DNA from 4 places in the Paenibacillus sp. FSL H7-0942 genome. Region 4 is predicted to be linked to each of the others. Evidence: predicted binding sites of a transcription regulator. Region 4 holds the regulator's gene; each other region holds the start of a gene.
The links. Region 4 encodes Rex, which represses fermentation and respiration genes when NADH is low (regulators of the CRP and FNR family bind a similar motif). Its sites were predicted from a motif close to TTGTGAAATATTTCACAA; they were not measured.
Positions count from the first base shown of each region.

Region 1: a site for Rex is predicted at 1,224-1,241, ahead of pflB (formate C-acetyltransferase). Genes of this name have one in related genera too.
Region 2: a site for Rex is predicted at 1,814-1,831, ahead of MHI48_RS28230 (formate/nitrite transporter family protein). Genes of this name have one in related genera too.
Region 3: a site for Rex is predicted at 2,478-2,495, ahead of adhE (bifunctional acetaldehyde-CoA/alcohol dehydrogenase). Genes of this name have one in related genera too.

Region 1 is NZ_CP150279.1:4,529,423-4,533,720, reverse strand. Features, by position in the region: gene adhE (bifunctional acetaldehyde-CoA/alcohol dehydrogenase) at 1-383, shown strand, start outside; gene pflB (formate C-acetyltransferase) at 1,324-3,582, shown strand; gene pflA (pyruvate formate-lyase-activating protein) at 3,672-4,298, shown strand, end outside.
Region 2 is NZ_CP150279.1:6,443,342-6,447,639, reverse strand. Features, by position in the region: gene MHI48_RS28235 (FAD-dependent oxidoreductase) at 203-1,564, shown strand; gene MHI48_RS28230 (formate/nitrite transporter family protein) at 1,940-2,791, shown strand; gene MHI48_RS28225 (molybdopterin-dependent oxidoreductase) at 3,218-4,298, shown strand, end outside.
Region 3 is NZ_CP150279.1:4,534,228-4,538,525, reverse strand. Features, by position in the region: gene MHI48_RS20185 (hypothetical protein) at 1-429, shown strand, start outside; gene MHI48_RS20180 (hypothetical protein) at 627-1,340, shown strand; gene MHI48_RS20175 (Crp/Fnr family transcriptional regulator) at 1,429-2,145, opposite strand; gene adhE (bifunctional acetaldehyde-CoA/alcohol dehydrogenase) at 2,576-4,298, shown strand, end outside.
Region 4 is NZ_CP150279.1:4,301,502-4,305,799, reverse strand. Features, by position in the region: gene dinG (ATP-dependent DNA helicase DinG) at 1-924, shown strand, start outside; gene MHI48_RS19045 (redox-sensing transcriptional repressor Rex) at 1,147-1,800, shown strand; gene MHI48_RS19040 (amidohydrolase) at 1,787-3,094, shown strand; gene MHI48_RS19035 (hypothetical protein) at 3,132-3,662, shown strand; gene MHI48_RS19030 (hypothetical protein) at 3,965-4,298, shown strand, end outside.

The sequences.
Region 1 (4,298 bases), 230 kb from region 4:
GACGCACAAATGCAATCCTGATGCCACACGTCATTCGTTACAACGCAAAAAAACCGACCAAATTTGCATCGTTCCCGAAATATTCGCACTTTGTAGCGGATGAGCGGTATGCCGAAATTGCCCGTATCTTGGGATTGCCTGCTCGCACAACAGAAGAAGGCGTAACCAGTCTCATCAATGCGATTCGCAAACTGAACAAAACATTGGGCATTGAAGAATCGTTCCAGGAAATTGGATTTGATGCCAAAGACTTTGAAGCACATGTCGATTATCTGGCAGACCGTGCCTTCGAAGACCAATGTACAACCGCCAATCCGAAGTTGCCGCTGGTAACTGAACTGGCTGATGTATACCGCAACGCTTTCTACGGAAAGTTTGAATAATAAATTTAGAACAAAGCGTGCTTTACGGCAAGAAGATCAGGGTTCCCCGAGAGGGGAGCCCCGATTGCCGTCTTTCACACAATAACGAGAGGGCAGAAAAACAGAAGAGCGAGCATCTGTTTTTCAGGATTTATTCTAAGATTTGGTTTGCTCCGAGCGTAGAGGAGCAAAAGGGTTCTAGAGAGGTTACACGTAATCCGTGATGTGGCTGTTTGAGCCAGATGTTCACTCATTAACGGAGTGGGCAGAAAAACAGAAGAGCGAGCATCTGTTTTTCAGGATTTATTCTAAGATTTGGTTTGCTCCGAGCATAGAGGAGCAACGGGTTCTATAGAGGTTACACGGAATCCGTGACGTGGCTGTTTGAGCCGGATGTTCACACATTAACGGAGTGGGCAGAAAAACAGAAGAGCGAGCATCTGTTTTTCAGGATTTATTCTAAGATTTGGTTTGCTCCGAGCATAGAGGAGCAACGGGTTCTATAGAGGTTACACGGAATCCGTGATGTGGCTGTTTGAGCCAGATGTTCACACAATAACGGAGTGGGCAGAAAAAACTGAAGAAGCGGAGCGTTCGCCTTTATCCCCGGATTTTCCCCTTTGAAATATAAAATTGAAAAAATCCGGGGATAACAGCGATCGGAAGTTGTTCTGCCCGCGCAGTGGCTAAGTGTGAAATTTACAGGGGGCAATGGGACACAGCGCAGGTGAAGTGAGTTAGTTCACTGGCTTTGTGACAAAAATCACAGATGATGAAAGCCCCAAGTCGTATACTGAAAATGTAAGAAAAACATTCATCCCGCGGTTCCGGTTCCCAAGTAGAGAGAACATGTTCCGGTTTATGTGAAACAATTCACATTAATCGCGGCTCTGGGCACACAATGCTACGAATGAAGCAAGATGTTATGTGTCCAGAAATCCAAATTAGTGGAGGGATTACGATGTCGGTGATTGAAAAAGATGTCAAACAACAAACAGGCTGGAGAAACTTTACCAAAGGAACATGGACCAAATCCGTAGATGTGAATGATTTTCTGGCACACAACTTGTCTCCGTATTACGGTGACGAAGCATTTCTCGCAGGTGCAACCCAGAATACCAAAGAATTGTGGGAGATCGTATCTGATCTGACCAAAAAAGAACGGGATAACGGCGGTGTCCTTGACGTTGACGTGAACACACCAGGTACTATTGTTTCTCACCAACCCGGTTATCTGGATCAATCCAAAGAGCAGATTGTCGGCGTTCAGACCGATGCTCCGTTCAAACGTTCCATTCAACCAACAGGCGGAATTCGCATGATGATTGACGCATGTGAGGCATATGGCTTTGAAATGCCACAGGGCGTCATTGATATATTTACAAACATTCGCAAAACACATAACCAAGGTGTATTCGATGCTTATACTTCCGACATGCGTGCAGCGCGTAAAGCAGGAATTATTACAGGTCTGCCAGATGCTTACGGCCGTGGCCGGATCATCGGTGACTATCGTCGTGTAGCTTTGTACGGGGTAGACTTCCTGATTCGTAACAAAAAAGGCGAACTGAATGCACTCGAAGTTGATGTTATTGATGAAGATGTCATTCGTCTGCGGGAAGAATTGTCTGAACAGATTCGTGCATTGCAAGAATTGAAACAATTGGGCGATATGCACGGGTTCGATATTTCCTTGCCAGCGACAACAGCAAAAGAAGCATTCCAATGGTTGTACTTCGGTTATCTGGCTGCGATCAAAGAACAGAACGGTGCTGCGATGTCACTCGGACGTGTATCTTCTTTCCTGGATATCTACATTGAACGTGACCTGCAAGAAGGGATTTTGTCCGAAGAACAGGCTCAGGAATTGGTTGACCATTTCGTAATGAAACTGCGGATTGTCAAATTCCTGCGTACACCGGATTACAACGAACTGTTCAGTGGAGATCCAACATGGGTGACTGAGTCCATCGGTGGTATGTCCGTGAATGGTGAAACACGTGTAACCAAAAACAGCTTCCGTTTCCTGCATACACTGCACAACCTGGGTCCTGCACCAGAACCAAACTTGACTGTTCTCTGGTCAACGAAACTTCCAGAAGCTTTCAAAGATTATTGCAGTAAAGTATCCATCGAAACCAGCTCAATCCAGTATGAAAATGATGATCTGATGCGTCCGATCTACGGTGACGATTACGGTATTGCTTGCTGTGTGTCGGCGATGAAGATCGGGAAACAAATGCAATTCTTCGGCGCTCGTGCCAACCTGGCAAAAGCTCTCCTGTATGCGATCAACGGTGGTCGTGACGAGAAATCCGGAGCACAAGTTGGACCTGAGTATCCTGCCATTACTAGCGAAGTGCTGGATTACAATGAGGTTATGAAACGCTTCAAACCAATGATGGAGTGGCTGGCTAAGCTGTATATGAACACCCTCAACGTCATTCACTACATGCACGATAAATACAGCTATGAGCGTATCGAAATGGCATTGCATGACCGTGACATTGTACGTACGATGGCTTGTGGTATCGCTGGTCTGTCAGTTACAGCAGATTCACTGAGTGCAATCAAATATGCCAAAGTAAAACCAATTCGTAACGAACAAGGCATCGCTGTTGATTTCGAAATCGAAGGAGACTTCCCTTGTTACGGTAACAATGAAGACAGCGTAGACAGCATTGCTGTTGAACTGGTCGAGAACTTCATGGGCATGATTCGCAAGCACAAAGCTTACCGTAACGCAGTTCCAACACAATCCGTTCTGACGATCACTTCCAACGTGGTATATGGTAAGAAAACAGGGACTACACCGGATGGTCGTAAAGCAGGTGAACCATTTGCTCCAGGTGCAAACCCAATGCATGGTCGTGACAAAAAAGGTGCACTGGCATCCCTTGGCTCGGTAGCCAAATTGCCTTATGAACACAGTCTTGACGGGATTTCCAATACCTTCTCCATCGTGCCAAAAGCATTGGGTAAAGAGGAGACTACACGTAAATCCAATCTGACTGCGATGATGGATGGTTACTTCGGTCAAAACGCTCATCACCTGAACGTTAACGTATTTGATCGTCAGCAATTGATTGATGCGATGGATCACCCGGAAAACTATCCACAACTGACTATACGGGTATCCGGATATGCCGTTAACTTCATTAAATTGACTCGTGAACAACAGTTGGATGTCATCAACCGTACGTTCCATGGCTCGATGTAAGTAATTTGCTAGTAGAAGACCGCTAGAGCAAGGTATTCCAAATCATATTAAACGCACAGCGGATGCGGATACAGAAAGGAAGAGGCAGCATGGTTAACGGACATATTCATTCACTCGAAACTTTCGGGACGGTTGACGGCCCAGGCATCCGCTTTGTGCTTTTTATGCAAGGATGTCTACTCAAATGTCAATATTGCCACAACCCTGATACTTGGGCGCTGGATGGTGGAAAAGAAATGACGCTTGAGGAGGTACTGGCTGAAATTGAGCCTTACCTGTCTTACTACCGCAGCTCCGGAGGCGGGCTCACGATATCTGGCGGAGAACCAACGTTACAGGCCCACTTTGTAGCCGAGATCTTCAAGGAAGTGAAGCGGCGCTGGGGATTGCATACGACACTGGATAGCAACGGTTTTAACGAACCGGAACGGATTCACGATCTGTTGGATCACACAGACCTGGTTCTGCTGGACCTCAAACATATTGATGATGAGAAACATATCAAGTTGACAGGCAAATCCAACGAGAGAACGTTGAAAACGGCCAAGTGGTTATCGGAGCAAGGTCGGAAAATGTGGATACGCCACGTGTATGTGCCTGGCATTCATAACGAGGAAGAGGATCTGCTTAACCTCGGACGGTTTATTGGAACATTAAATGGCGTCGAAAAGTTCGAAATTCTTCCATACCATCAGATGGGGATCTACAAATGGGAG
Region 2 (4,298 bases), 2.1 Mb from region 4:
AGAAAGGCTTAAATACAGGGAAATGACCTCCTTCGACAAATTTTTTTTGCTCAACCTATTGCAATGTGAAAAATATCACATTATAATGAATGTATAAAGTGAAATAAATCACATACACAGTTTCGAACAAGAAGTGAAATGTTTCACAACCATAACAACCTTATATTCAAACTCATTTATATATTTCGAGGAGGAACTTTTAATGAAAATCGCAGTTATCGGATGTACACACGCAGGAACCGCAGCCATCGTAAATACCGCCAAATTGTACCCGGATGCTACCATCACGGTGTATGAGCGCAATGACAATATCTCCTTCCTATCTTGTGGCATTGCGCTCTACGTAGGTGGGGTTGTGAAAGACCCTGACGGTTTGTTCTATTCTTCGCCTAATCAACTGGCAGAGCTTGGTGTTGAAACCAAGATGCTTCATGAAGTAACAGCAGTAGATGCCAAGGGCCATACCCTTCAGGCTAAAAACCTGCAAACCGGGGAAGAATTTGAAGATACGTTTGACAAACTGATCGTGACAACGGGGTCATGGCCTGTCGTTCCGAAGCTTGAAGGCATCGAGATGGACAACATTTTACTTTGCAAAAACTACAATCATTCCAACACGATTATTGAAAAAGCCAAAGATGCCAAACGTGTTACCGTTGTAGGTGCAGGATATATCGGCGTAGAACTGGTTGAGGCTTTCCAGATGAACGGCAAGGAAGTTACCCTGATCGACAGTGTGGACCGTATTTTGAACAAATACTTGGACCCTGAATTCACGGATGCGATTGAAGATACGTTGACTGGACGCGGCATCAAGCTGGCTCTTGGTCAAACGGTACAGAAGTTTACTGGTGAAGATGGCAAAGTAACTAAGGTGATCACGTCCAAAGGAGAGTTCGAAACCGATCTGGTTATTCTGTGCATTGGTTTCCGTCCAAATACCGAACTGCTCAAAGGCCAAGTGGATATGCTGCCAAACGGCGCAATCATCGTGGATAAATATATGCAAACGAGTCAAAAAGACGTCTTTGCTGCGGGTGACAGCTGTGCTATTCATTACAACCCAACAGGCAAAGCATCTTACATTCCACTGGCAACCAACGCGGTGCGGATGGGTACACTTGTAGCCCGTAACCTGGTTCGTCCTACGACACCGTATATGGGTACACAAGGAACATCGGGTATCAAAATTTATGAGCAAAATATCGCGGGTACCGGGATGACGGAAACGTCTGCTGCTGACGAAGGTTTGATTGTTGAATCTGTCGTACTGGAAGACAGCTACCGTCCGGAGTTTATGCCAACGGCTGAGAAACTGTTGCTCAAAGTAGTATATGAGCAGGCTACTCGTCGGATCGTTGGAGCACAGGTGATGTCTCAGGTTGATCTGACTCAATCGATTAATACGATCTCGGTTTGCATCCAAAATAACATGACCGTAGATGAGCTGGCCTTCATCGACTTCTTCTTCCAGCCACATTACAACAAACCGTGGAACTTCCTGAACACGGCGGGTCTGCAAGCACTGCCTCCAATAGAAATAAAAGCACCAGCAATGGTGTAAGGAAGCAGAATAGATGGTTGAACAGAGGGCATGATAAACGCCATACAAATATAACATGCTTATCCGTAAATAAGAGGTGTACGATAACTGCCAAGATTACGAAACAAGGCGGACGATTATAAAGGAAAGAGAAGACTGGCGAGTATATCGTCAGTCTTCTTTTTTGTTGTTTTAGCTACAAAAGGCCTTACTACACTCTTGCTGACTTAACTATTCAAAGACGCTCTGAAAGTATCTTTTTAAATAACATTGTGATAATTTGCACAAAGTTTTGCGCAGTACCAAGATACAATTGAGATATGGTATTCAACGCATAAACAAAGGAATTCAGATGGTTTTATCCAACGATGAACAATGAAGGAGAGGATGAATGATATGGCAGCAAAAACACCTCTTGAGGTTGCACAATATACGGCGCAAACAGGAATGAAGAAGGCTCAATATCCGGTGTCTTCTGTACTGGTGCTTAGTTTTCTGGCAGGGGCTTTTATTGCGCTGGGGTTTCTACTGGATATTCGGGTGATTGCTTCTGCGCCAGCTGAGTGGGGAAGTCTGGTCAATCTGATTGGAGCAGCAGTGTTCCCGGTTGGATTAATCTTGGTACTCATCGGTGGTGGAGAGCTGCTGACAGGTAACATGATGGCAGTTCCACTTGCTACGATTGCAAGAAAATTATCCGTGGGTAGCATGTTGAAAAATCTAACCTTAGTGACGATTGGTAATTTTGTTGGAGCTTTGTTTGTCGCGTACGCGTTTGGACATGTGCTTGGTCTGACCGGAGAGGGTGTATATCTGGCGAAAGTGGTGGATATGGCCGGGCATAAGCTGCATGACGGCTTCCTGCAAGCTTTCATCTCTGGCATCGGCTGTAACTGGCTGGTCGCGCTGGCCGTGTGGTTATCTTATGCTTCGGATACGATGAGTGGCAAGGTACTGGGCATTTGGTTTCCAACGATGGCATTTGTGGCAATTGGATTCCAGCACGTTGTGGCCAATATGTTCCTCATCCCGGCGGCAATCTTTGAAGGACATTATTCGTGGGGTCAATATGTGATGAATTTCATTCCGGTATGGCTCGGGAATCTGACTGGTGGTGCTCTGTTTGTAGCTGCAGCCTATTGGGTGGTGTACCTGCGCCAAGCTGAGCCAAAAGTGAAGCCGGAGATAGCAACGTCGATCGAAGCTGTGGAGACGGAGGCTAGAGTGATGTTGAGCAAACAAGCATAGTGGGCACAGCGAGGTATGGATACACGTGTATTAGAAGTGAAGACGATTCTGATCTTGCTCGGTTCATGGCGAATATGCTGTGACGGAACAGGGCGGGATTGTTTTTTTGTATGGGGTCCTTGTTGGAATTCAACGCAAAATAAATTCGCCATGACAAGGTTCGGGGGAACGAAACCTGTTCATGGCGAATTTCGGGAGTGGTCCATGATATGGCATGAGGAGGAAGTGGGGAAACACTAGCCTAATGCCTTATTTTTAATTTACCCCTGAATTCTGAAGTTGAATCAAACTCAAAAACATTTTTTTTGAAAATATTTTGAAGCCGCTATAGCGGTGAATATGAAGCAAAAACATACTGTTCTCTTTACGCGATAACCTCGAAGAAGATATGATATAGGGATAGCTTTTAAAGAGGGGAGCCTTACGATGATCGATCAGGAGAATGGTGTATTTGCGGCGGTGTGCCCGCTCGACTGTCCGGACACTTGTGGTCTGTTATTACATAAAGAGAACGGTAAAATTGTGAAGGTGGCAGGCAATCCGGATCATCCGATAACCAAGGGTGCCATCTGTAATAAAGTCAGAAATATGACCGAGCGGGTGTATCACCCCGAGCGTCTACAATATCCGATGAAACGTGTAGGAGCCAAAGGTGAAGGCCAGTTTGAACGAATCAGTTGGGATGAAGCGATTCGTGAGATTACGACCAAATTCACTGCATTGTCCGAAACCTACGGCCCGGAGAGCATCCTGCCCTACAGCTTTTACGGTAACATGGGCATTCTCGGCGTAGACGGCATGGACCGACGTTTCTTCAATGCGCTTGGTGCGAGTGTACTGGAGCAGACGATCTGTAACTCCGCTGGAAATACCGGCTGGAAATACACGATGGGCGCCAACCGGGGAACGGTGCCAGAAGATACGGAGCATGCCGATCTCATCCTGGTGTGGGGCGGCAATATCGTCAGTACAAATATGCACCAGGTCGTTTTGGCGGAGAAAGCCCGCAAAAAAGGCGCCAAGATCGTCGTCATCGACGTTCATCGCAATCGCACGGCCCAGTGGGGCGACTGGTTTATTCCGCTGTATCCGGGCACGGACAGTGCACTGGCGCTAGGATTAATGCATGTGCTGTTTGAACGGGGACTAACGGATGAAGCGTTTATGCAAAAGTATACGATAGGTCATGAGGCACTACGTGATCATGTCCGTAGTTACAACCCTGAACGTGTGGCACGCATTACGGGCGTGCCGGAGGAAACCATTGTGGAGCTGGCCGAGCTATACGGCAACGCACAAGCAGCTCATATTCACATCGGCAATGGCCTCCAGCACCATGATAATGGGGGGATGAACGTGCGTAGCGTTGCATGTCTGCCTGCCATTACAGGGCAGTGGCTGAAGCAAGGCGGCGGTGCCGTTCGCACCAACAGCTACGCGAGCACAAATAGCGACGCACTCGAACGTCCGGAGCTGCGGCAGAATCCGGAGCCGCGGGTGGTGAACA
Region 3 (4,298 bases), 230 kb from region 4:
ATGCATGGTAAGCAATTGGCTTTAGATGTGGGAGAAGGTCGGTTGGTTCAGGCAGAAATGCTGATTCAGGCGGTTGTCTGGTCTCAATATGAGAAGATTCGAATGTTTGCACCATGGCTTGGTGATGAACCCTTTTATAGCGTGCAGGAGCTGGATGTCATTGCCCGTTATATTGTGCCTACCTATTTCTCGGAACGGCCTTTGCATGAGCAAGGCAAGGTATTTAAGGTCCATCAACAATATGGGCAGATTCCGTTGTATCAGGAGTATGTAGACGCACCTTCATGTTGCGTGCAGGTTGACGGTGGATTGCTTGAAGGGCGATTGCTGACAGGTGTATACGTATCTGAGGAGCAGTTCTTCGGGCTTAATCCATATCTGAAAGATGGCGATGGAGGACGGACATACATGCAGGCTAGTGTCCAATGATAACGTAACCAATGAGAACATAAAAATGATATAGATTGGAGAGCCTGTGTGCAGGCTCTCTTTCTTGTACAAGCCTTATTTGCAGGCGGTAGCCTATAAAAGTAACGGCTTTGACACTTTTTTTTGCCGAAGGTTGTGCCATAATAGAGGTTATGGACAACAGGGTGAATGATTTTACGCAGGGTGGTGTTACCTACATGATGAAGAAAATCCCCGGTTACATAGGTGTATGTTTGCTCCTACTGGCGATCTTGGCTGGTTGTAGTGAGACACAGCCTTCCGAGCAGCCAATTGTCAAAGAGACAGAAACAGCGAATACAATCACAGTGGCTGTAGATGGCAGTACGTTTTTGCCTGATGCAACAAAGTCCATTAAGCGAGATTTTAGTGAGGGTTTGACACTCAAAAAAGCATTACTCAATAGCGGACTGGTAGATTTTACGGCAGATGGCAAACGGATTCAATCCGTCGGAGAAGTTTCTCTGGATTCTTCGCTGAGCTGGGCTGTCAAATTAAATGGCAAGGATATTGAGCAGCAAGATTGGGACATGGAGCTTCATGCCAAAGATGAAGTGATCATTTACGTGAAAGCCGCTGACAGTGGGGGGGATGGCGTTGCATATCAGACAACGTTACTCAAGGTTAGCGGTGGAAACATTATGCCAACCCTTAATCGTCAATATGCCGGCGTCTACGTTCAAGAGTGCACAGTTCGCGATGTGTTGAAGTCCAGCGGCATTGTAAGAATGTCGGAGAATAACAAATTTGTCGTTTCGGTCGAGAATGTCACGCCTCGTATGAATGAGCGGTGGGTCATTATGGTGAATGACAAAGAATTAATGGAAAATGGTCTGGACATGAAATTGAATCCACGTGATGCGGTTAAGCTTGAATTAACCAATGCATCCTAAGTATACCAAGAAGCCCAATCTCTTTTTAGAGAACTGGGCTTTTTTTCATTGAAATATATAAGCAAGATCCGATCAGCATAGTCAAGTATTAAATACGACAGATCTCGTTCGGGCAAAGCTCACAGTGACAGATTCCTTGTAGCATCTTCAGATCTTTGATGACAATCATGCCATTGTCATATTCAATCCCGTCTTTCTTACGCAGGTCGCTTAACATGCGGTTTACACTTTCACGAGTGGCTCCAATCATATTGGACAGGTCCGTGTGAGTAATTTTTTTGTGAATAATGACATGCTCTCCATGAGGCTCACCATACGAATTCGACAACCGAATGAGGGTGGAGCAGAGTGCACCCGGTTTGCCGTATAACATGAGATCCCGGAATTTGGTCTGTGTCAACCGGTGGTGGATGCCCATCCATTTCATGAAGTCGATCGCAAAGTCACAATGCTGGCAGATTAACATCTCCAGGTCTTTATGCTCCAGTACACCGATCTCACTATCCTCTAATACTTCCGCAGAGAAGCTGTGTTTAGAGCCAAAGAAGGGATCAGCCTGCCCAATCATATCACCGGATTGATACATGTACATGATCAGTTCCTTGCCTTCATCCGTGGATTTGGTGATCTGGGCACGGCCCCGTTTCATATAATAAAGTTTGTCAGAGATGTCGCCTTCCCAGTACAGATGTGTACCTTCCGGATAGGTTCTATCTTTCATGGTAACCAGCAGATGGTTGAAATTTGCTTCCGAGAAACAGTTAGTATTACCGCGCTTTTCCAGTACAGTTGTTAGTTCTCTCATAAGTCTATCTCCCCTTTATGTCCATCGGACGACCTTCTGTAGTAAGCAGTAGCCTCCGAGGTTCGCCGCAAACCGTTGCCGTCCTGATCAGGGTCATCTCGGCCGGGAGGAAGGACGGTACAAATTGCGGTGGTTCAATTTTTAAGTTCAGTATATACCTAATCTTACCGTTTGAGGGGGAAGGAAAGGGGGCAAAAATGACGAAATTTCAAACATTGTGATAAAATTCACTTTTAATGGAGAGGATGAATTTTACAGCCCTATATTTTAAATAAGAAGTAAAAATGGTCGTGTGAAGGACACTACAAAACTTAAATTAAATTTGTTATACTTTGTGAAAAAAATCACATAATTAAGTTTATTGTCATGTTACGATGTGAATGTAAACGAGAGAGACAAACTAATACGAACCTTTAGGAGGATGAGGGAGATGGCTGTAAAGAACGAAGTCGCCCCAGCAAAAGAACCGACAGCAGGTCAGTATATTCAAACGTTAATCGACAAAGCGAATAAAGCACACGCCGCATTCATGAAGATGGACCAGAAGCAGATTGACCGGATTGTGCAAGCAATGGCGCTTGCGGGTCTGGATAAACACATGATGCTCGCCAAGATGGCCGTAGAAGAAACTGGCCGCGGAGTATATGAGGATAAAATCACCAAAAATATATTTGCAACAGAATATGTGTACCACAGTATCAAGTACGATAAAACCGTAGGTGTGATTGAAGATAACGAGTATGAAAGCTTCCAAAAAATTGCGGAGCCGGTCGGCATCATCATGGGTATTACACCAGTTACCAACCCAACATCAACGACGATGTTTAAAGCATTGATTTCCATCAAGACGCGTAACCCGATCATCTTTGGTTTTCACCCATCTGCACAGAATTGTAGCCGGGAAGCTGCCAAAATCCTGCTGGAAGCGGCTGTGAAACATGGTGCACCAGCAGATTGCATTCAGTGGATTGATGATCCTTCCATGGATCGTACAAACGAACTGATGAATCACAATGATGTGGCTCTCATTCTGGCAACAGGCGGATCAGGCATGGTACGTGCAGCGTACAGCTGTGGTAAACCTGCACTGGGCGTAGGACCGGGTAACGTACCTTGCTTTATCGAGAAAAGCGCGGATATCAATCAGGCAGTAACGGATTTGATCCTGTCCAAGTCTTTCGATAACGGCATGATCTGTGCTTCTGAACAAGCGGTCATCATTGAAGAACCGATCTTCGATCAAGTGAAGAAAAAAATGATTGCAAATGGCTGTTACTTTGTTAACAAAGATGAAGCAGCAAAATTGACAGCAGGTGCGATTAATGCCGAGAAATGTGCGGTGAACCCGGCGATTGTTGGTCAATCTGCGGTGAGTATTGCGAAGTTGTGCGGTATTGAAGTTCCGGCAGGCACCAAAATTCTCGTGGCCGAGATTGAAGGGGTAGGTACCAAATTCCCATTGTCGGCTGAGAAATTAAGCCCGGTACTGGCTTGTTACAAAGTTAAAACGGCAGCAGAGGGCATTGAACGTGCAGCAGAAGTGGTTGCTTTTGGCGGCATGGGTCACTCCTCGGTTATCCACTCCACAAATGAAGAAGTGATCAGCAAATTCGCAGATCGTTTGCAAACTGGACGGATTATTGTGAACTCACCATCCACACATGGTGCCATCGGGGATATCTACAACACAAACATGCCGTCATTGACACTGGGATGCGGATCATACGGACGTAACTCGACTTCTTCCAATGTAACCGCTGTGAACTTAATCAATGTGAAAAGGGTGGCTCGCCGTACCGTGAATATGCAATGGTTCAAAGTGCCGAACAAAGTCTACTTCGAAAAAGGGGCAACGCAGTATCTTGCCAAAATGCCTGACATCACACGTGTGGCGATTATTACGGATGCCATGATGGTGAAGCTTGGATATGTTGAAAAGGTAGAACACTATCTGCGTCAACGCCAAATGCCGGTAGCCATCGAAGTATTCTCCGATGTTGAGCCAGATCCATCCACAACAACGGTAGACCGCGGAACCGAAATGATGCGCCGCTTCCAACCAGACTGCATTATCGCACTCGGCGGTGGATCACCGATGGATGCTGCCAAAGCCATGTGGTTGTTCTATGAATACCCGGACACGGACTTCAACG
Region 4 (4,298 bases):
AAAACGGTGTACTGGATGGAAGCCAGCGGTCAGTTCCGCAGTAAATCTCTTCAGCTGTATGCCGTACCTGTAGATGTCAGTGCCCAACTTAAGGATTTATTTTTTGACAAAAAGAAAAGTGTTGTTCTTACATCGGCAACGCTCTCGGTAGATAAGTCATTCCAGTTCATGATTGAGCAGCTTGGCTTACAAGAAGCCTCTGAGAATAATCGGCTGTTAACGTCGATGCTGCCATCACCTTTCAACTATCGCGATCAGGCACTTCTGGTGATTCCGCGTGATTTCCCGAGTGTGAAGGGAAGTGTGGGTGATGCGCACTTTGTTAATATGCTGGTGCAATCACTTGCAGAGACGGCAATTGCTACGCGTGGACGCATGATGGTTCTGTTTACTTCATACAAGATGTTGCGACAGGTCTATGATCCGCTGAAGGAGGCACTGTCTGGCAACGACATCTCGTTGCTTGGGCAAGGCGTTGACAGTGGAAGTCGTTCCAAATTGACTCGCAGGTTTCAAGATGCCAAAGCAACGGTACTTCTGGGCACAAGTAGCTTCTGGGAGGGTGTAGATATCCCGGGAGAGGCGCTAACCTGTCTCGCTATTGTGCGACTGCCGTTCCAGCCACCGAATCATCCGTTGGTGGAAGCCAAGAGTGAGTTGCTTCAGGAACAGAAGAAAAATCCGTTCATGAAACTGTCCGTGCCACAAGCGGTCATTCGTTTCAAGCAGGGATTTGGCCGATTGGTGCGTACAGCAAAGGACAGAGGAATTGTCATTGTTTATGATACACGGGTAATTGAAGCGTATTATGGTAAATTCTTTTTGTATTCATTACCTGGTCCCAAAATGGAGCATATGCTCACGGAGCAGATGGTTCCACGAATTACCGAGTGGTTGGAAAAACCTGCTAATGAACAAAAATAATGGTTGTTTTGTTCGTTATATCATTGCATGACACTATCGTTTGGCGTTAAACTTTATTAGATATTTCCGTATCCAATTAAAGCAGTTGCACGTAAGAACTTATAACCTAAATTACAAGGAGCATTCTGTATAAAATGTCACGTTTATCTTTGAGTTTTATACAGAATGCTCATCTTTTCATCTATTATTTTTTTATCGTGGCCTTGGTAAGGGGGAGCAAGAATGAAATCGGATAAAATTTCGGAAGCAGTGGTAAGACGTCTGCCTGTTTACTTGCGTTATTTGAACGAGTTGCATCAGCGTGAGGTGGCTACTGTTTCTTCTCAAGAGCTTGGACAGAGGCTGGATCTGAATCCGGCACAAATTCGTAAAGACCTGGCTTACTTCGGTGATTTTGGTCGTAAAGGGATCGGGTATGATGTATCCTATTTGATCGAGAAAATTCGTCACATTCTCAAAATTGATCAGCAAATTAATGTAGCTCTGGTAGGCGCGGGTAACCTCGGACAGGCCTTGTCCAACTACAACGCATATCTGAAAGACAACATGAAGATTGTTGCTGTATTTGATGCATATGGACCGAAGATTGGTAGTCAAATCAACAGTTTGACGGTAAAACCAATGGATGAATTGACGGAAGCGGTTAAAACGGAAAATATCCGCATCGGCATTATCACGGTTCCGGATACGGAAGCCCAAAATGTAGCCGATCAGCTTATTGAATCAGGAATTGAAGCGATCCTTAATTTTGCACCAACCATTCTAAAAACACCGCCGCATATCCGGATTCACCATGCTGACTTTACAACGGATCTGCTTAGTTTGGCCTATTACTTGGAGACTGGAAAGGACGACGAGGAAGATGACAACAAATAGATGGGTAATTCACAACGGCAAATTTGCCGTTAATGAAGGCGGCACAACATGGAACGTGGTCCACGGATACATGGTTGTTGAGGATGACAAGATTGTGCATATTGGTGAGACATTGCCGGATGGAGACAAAAATAGTACCAAAGTGGATGGAAAAGGACTGTTCTTCCTGCCGGGTCTGATCAATACGCATGGTCATGCAGCGATGTCGTTGCTCAGAGGGCACGGAGACGATCTTGCGTTGCAAGTATGGTTGCAGGAAAAAATGTGGCCGATGGAAGCGAAAATGACTTCAGAAGATGTATATTGGGGAACTTCGCTATCGGTGCTTGAAATGTTAAAAGGAGGAACTACAGCTTTCTTGGACATGTACGATCACATGGATCAAGTTGCCAAAGTTGTGGAGCAATCCGGCGTTAGAGCAGCACTGGCACGTGGTGTAATCGGGCTGTGCTCGGAAGAAGAACAATTGCGGAAGCTGGAGGAGTCGGCTGCGTTTGCACGTGAGTGGAATGGACAGGCAGATGGTCGCATTACAACCGTAATCTCGCCACATGCACCATATACATGCCCTCCTGACTACATAGAGAAGCTTGTGCAGGTCGCGAACGACCTAAACCTTCCCCTTCATACACATATGTCGGAAACGCTTCGTGAAGTCGAGCAGAACGTGGCTGATTATGGACTGCGTCCTGTGGCACATCTGGAGAAACTGGGCTTTTTCTCCCGTCCATCCCTGGTTGCACATGCGGTGCATCTGAATGACGAAGAGATTGAAATTTTGGCCCGACATGATGTGGCTGTATCCCATAACCCGGGAAGTAACCTGAAACTCGCTTCCGGTGTTGCGCGGGTACCTGCGTTGCTGAAAGCAGGAGTTACCGTGTCACTCGGAACAGACGGACCGGCAAGCAACAACAACCTGGATATGTTCGAGGAAATGAGACTGGCTGCATTGATCCACAAAGGTGTATCTGGTGACCCAACGGCAGTGCCAGCAGGCGAAGCGTTATTACTTGGAACGTCATACGGTGCCAAATCCATCTTCTTGAACAATACCGGAGCACTCCAGGTCGGCATGAAGGCTGACTTTATCGCCTTGGACATTGAACAGGCACATTTCTATCCACATACAGACCTGATCTCACATACCATCTATTCGGCTTCTGCCAAGGATGTTGAGCACGTATGGGTGGATGGGAAACAAGTGGTGAAACATGGCGAATGTCTGACGCTGGATGAAGAACGCATTTTGCGTGAGTCTCAATTGGCATTTGATGGTCTGCTTGCTCGTTAATTGCAGGACAGCATCATAGGGAAAGGAAGTTCGGCTTTTGAAGAAAAAAAAGAAGTGGATATGGATTTCGCTGCTTGCACTGGTTCTGATTCTGTTTGGACTTCAACGTTATTACGTCCATGTCACGCAGGACCAACGCAAGGAAGAAGCGCTCGCCATACAAGCAGCACAGGAGCAACTGGGCATTACATCCTATGATGAATTGCGCAAGTACATCTGGGGAGACAAAGAAGGCTCTGACAACATCTACTGGACCCTGATCGGCAAAATCAAGGATAACCAGGATGTTATGGTCTGGGTTAAATTCGATGCAAACAATCAACCGGTTAAGGGTGCAAACGCTGTACACAGTGAGCTGCTGCAGAATGGCATGTCCGAAGCGCAGATACGCAATCGCTTCAGTTCTGAAGTTCCTGCCGGTGAGATTAAACGAATCATGCCCGGAGTTGTGAATGGAATATATGTGTGGCAAGTGTATTATAAAGACGGTACGCATAACCACTATCGTTTTTATCGTTTTAGCAACGGAGAACAGGTGGACCTGGTCTACACACTCCCGAACAGCTAGAACAAGATAGAGTGAGATAACTAGAGAATTAAAGAAATGAAAGAACCGGCAGACGGATATCCGACTGAACCGGTTCTTTGTGTTGTCTGTAAACATATTTGATTTAAATAGTTAAAATTAATAATTTATTCATATTTTCGCCTTCGAAATTGTATATACGATGTGATATACTCAGATATGTACTCAAAGTTACATTCAAAAACAAATAATCCTGTCGAAATTCTCGCAGGAGTCAATGTGCACATATTCGTATATACCAATAAGCCAGTAGGTTGGGCCAAATTCTGGGAGGGGTAATTCACTTGAAGCTAAAAGTATTGCCTATTGCTATAACTGCCGTCATTTCAACCGTTGTGTTGTTTGGAGGTTGGTTTGTATATCGTCAGGTGGCTGTGCAGAATCCGATTGAAAAAATGGTAACCCAGTACGATGGAGTCAATGACGTTCAATTAACTATTAACCGCAATGACGTACAATTGAAACTGGATCTGCAACCTGATGTTGATTTGGGCAGACTGGTACAATATATTCACAAAGAAGGACAGACCCTGATTGGAACACGCTCACTAAAGTTGGATGTTGTGGATCATTCCAGTGAAGCACTGGAAAGTTGGTGGGGGGATGCGATGTTCACCG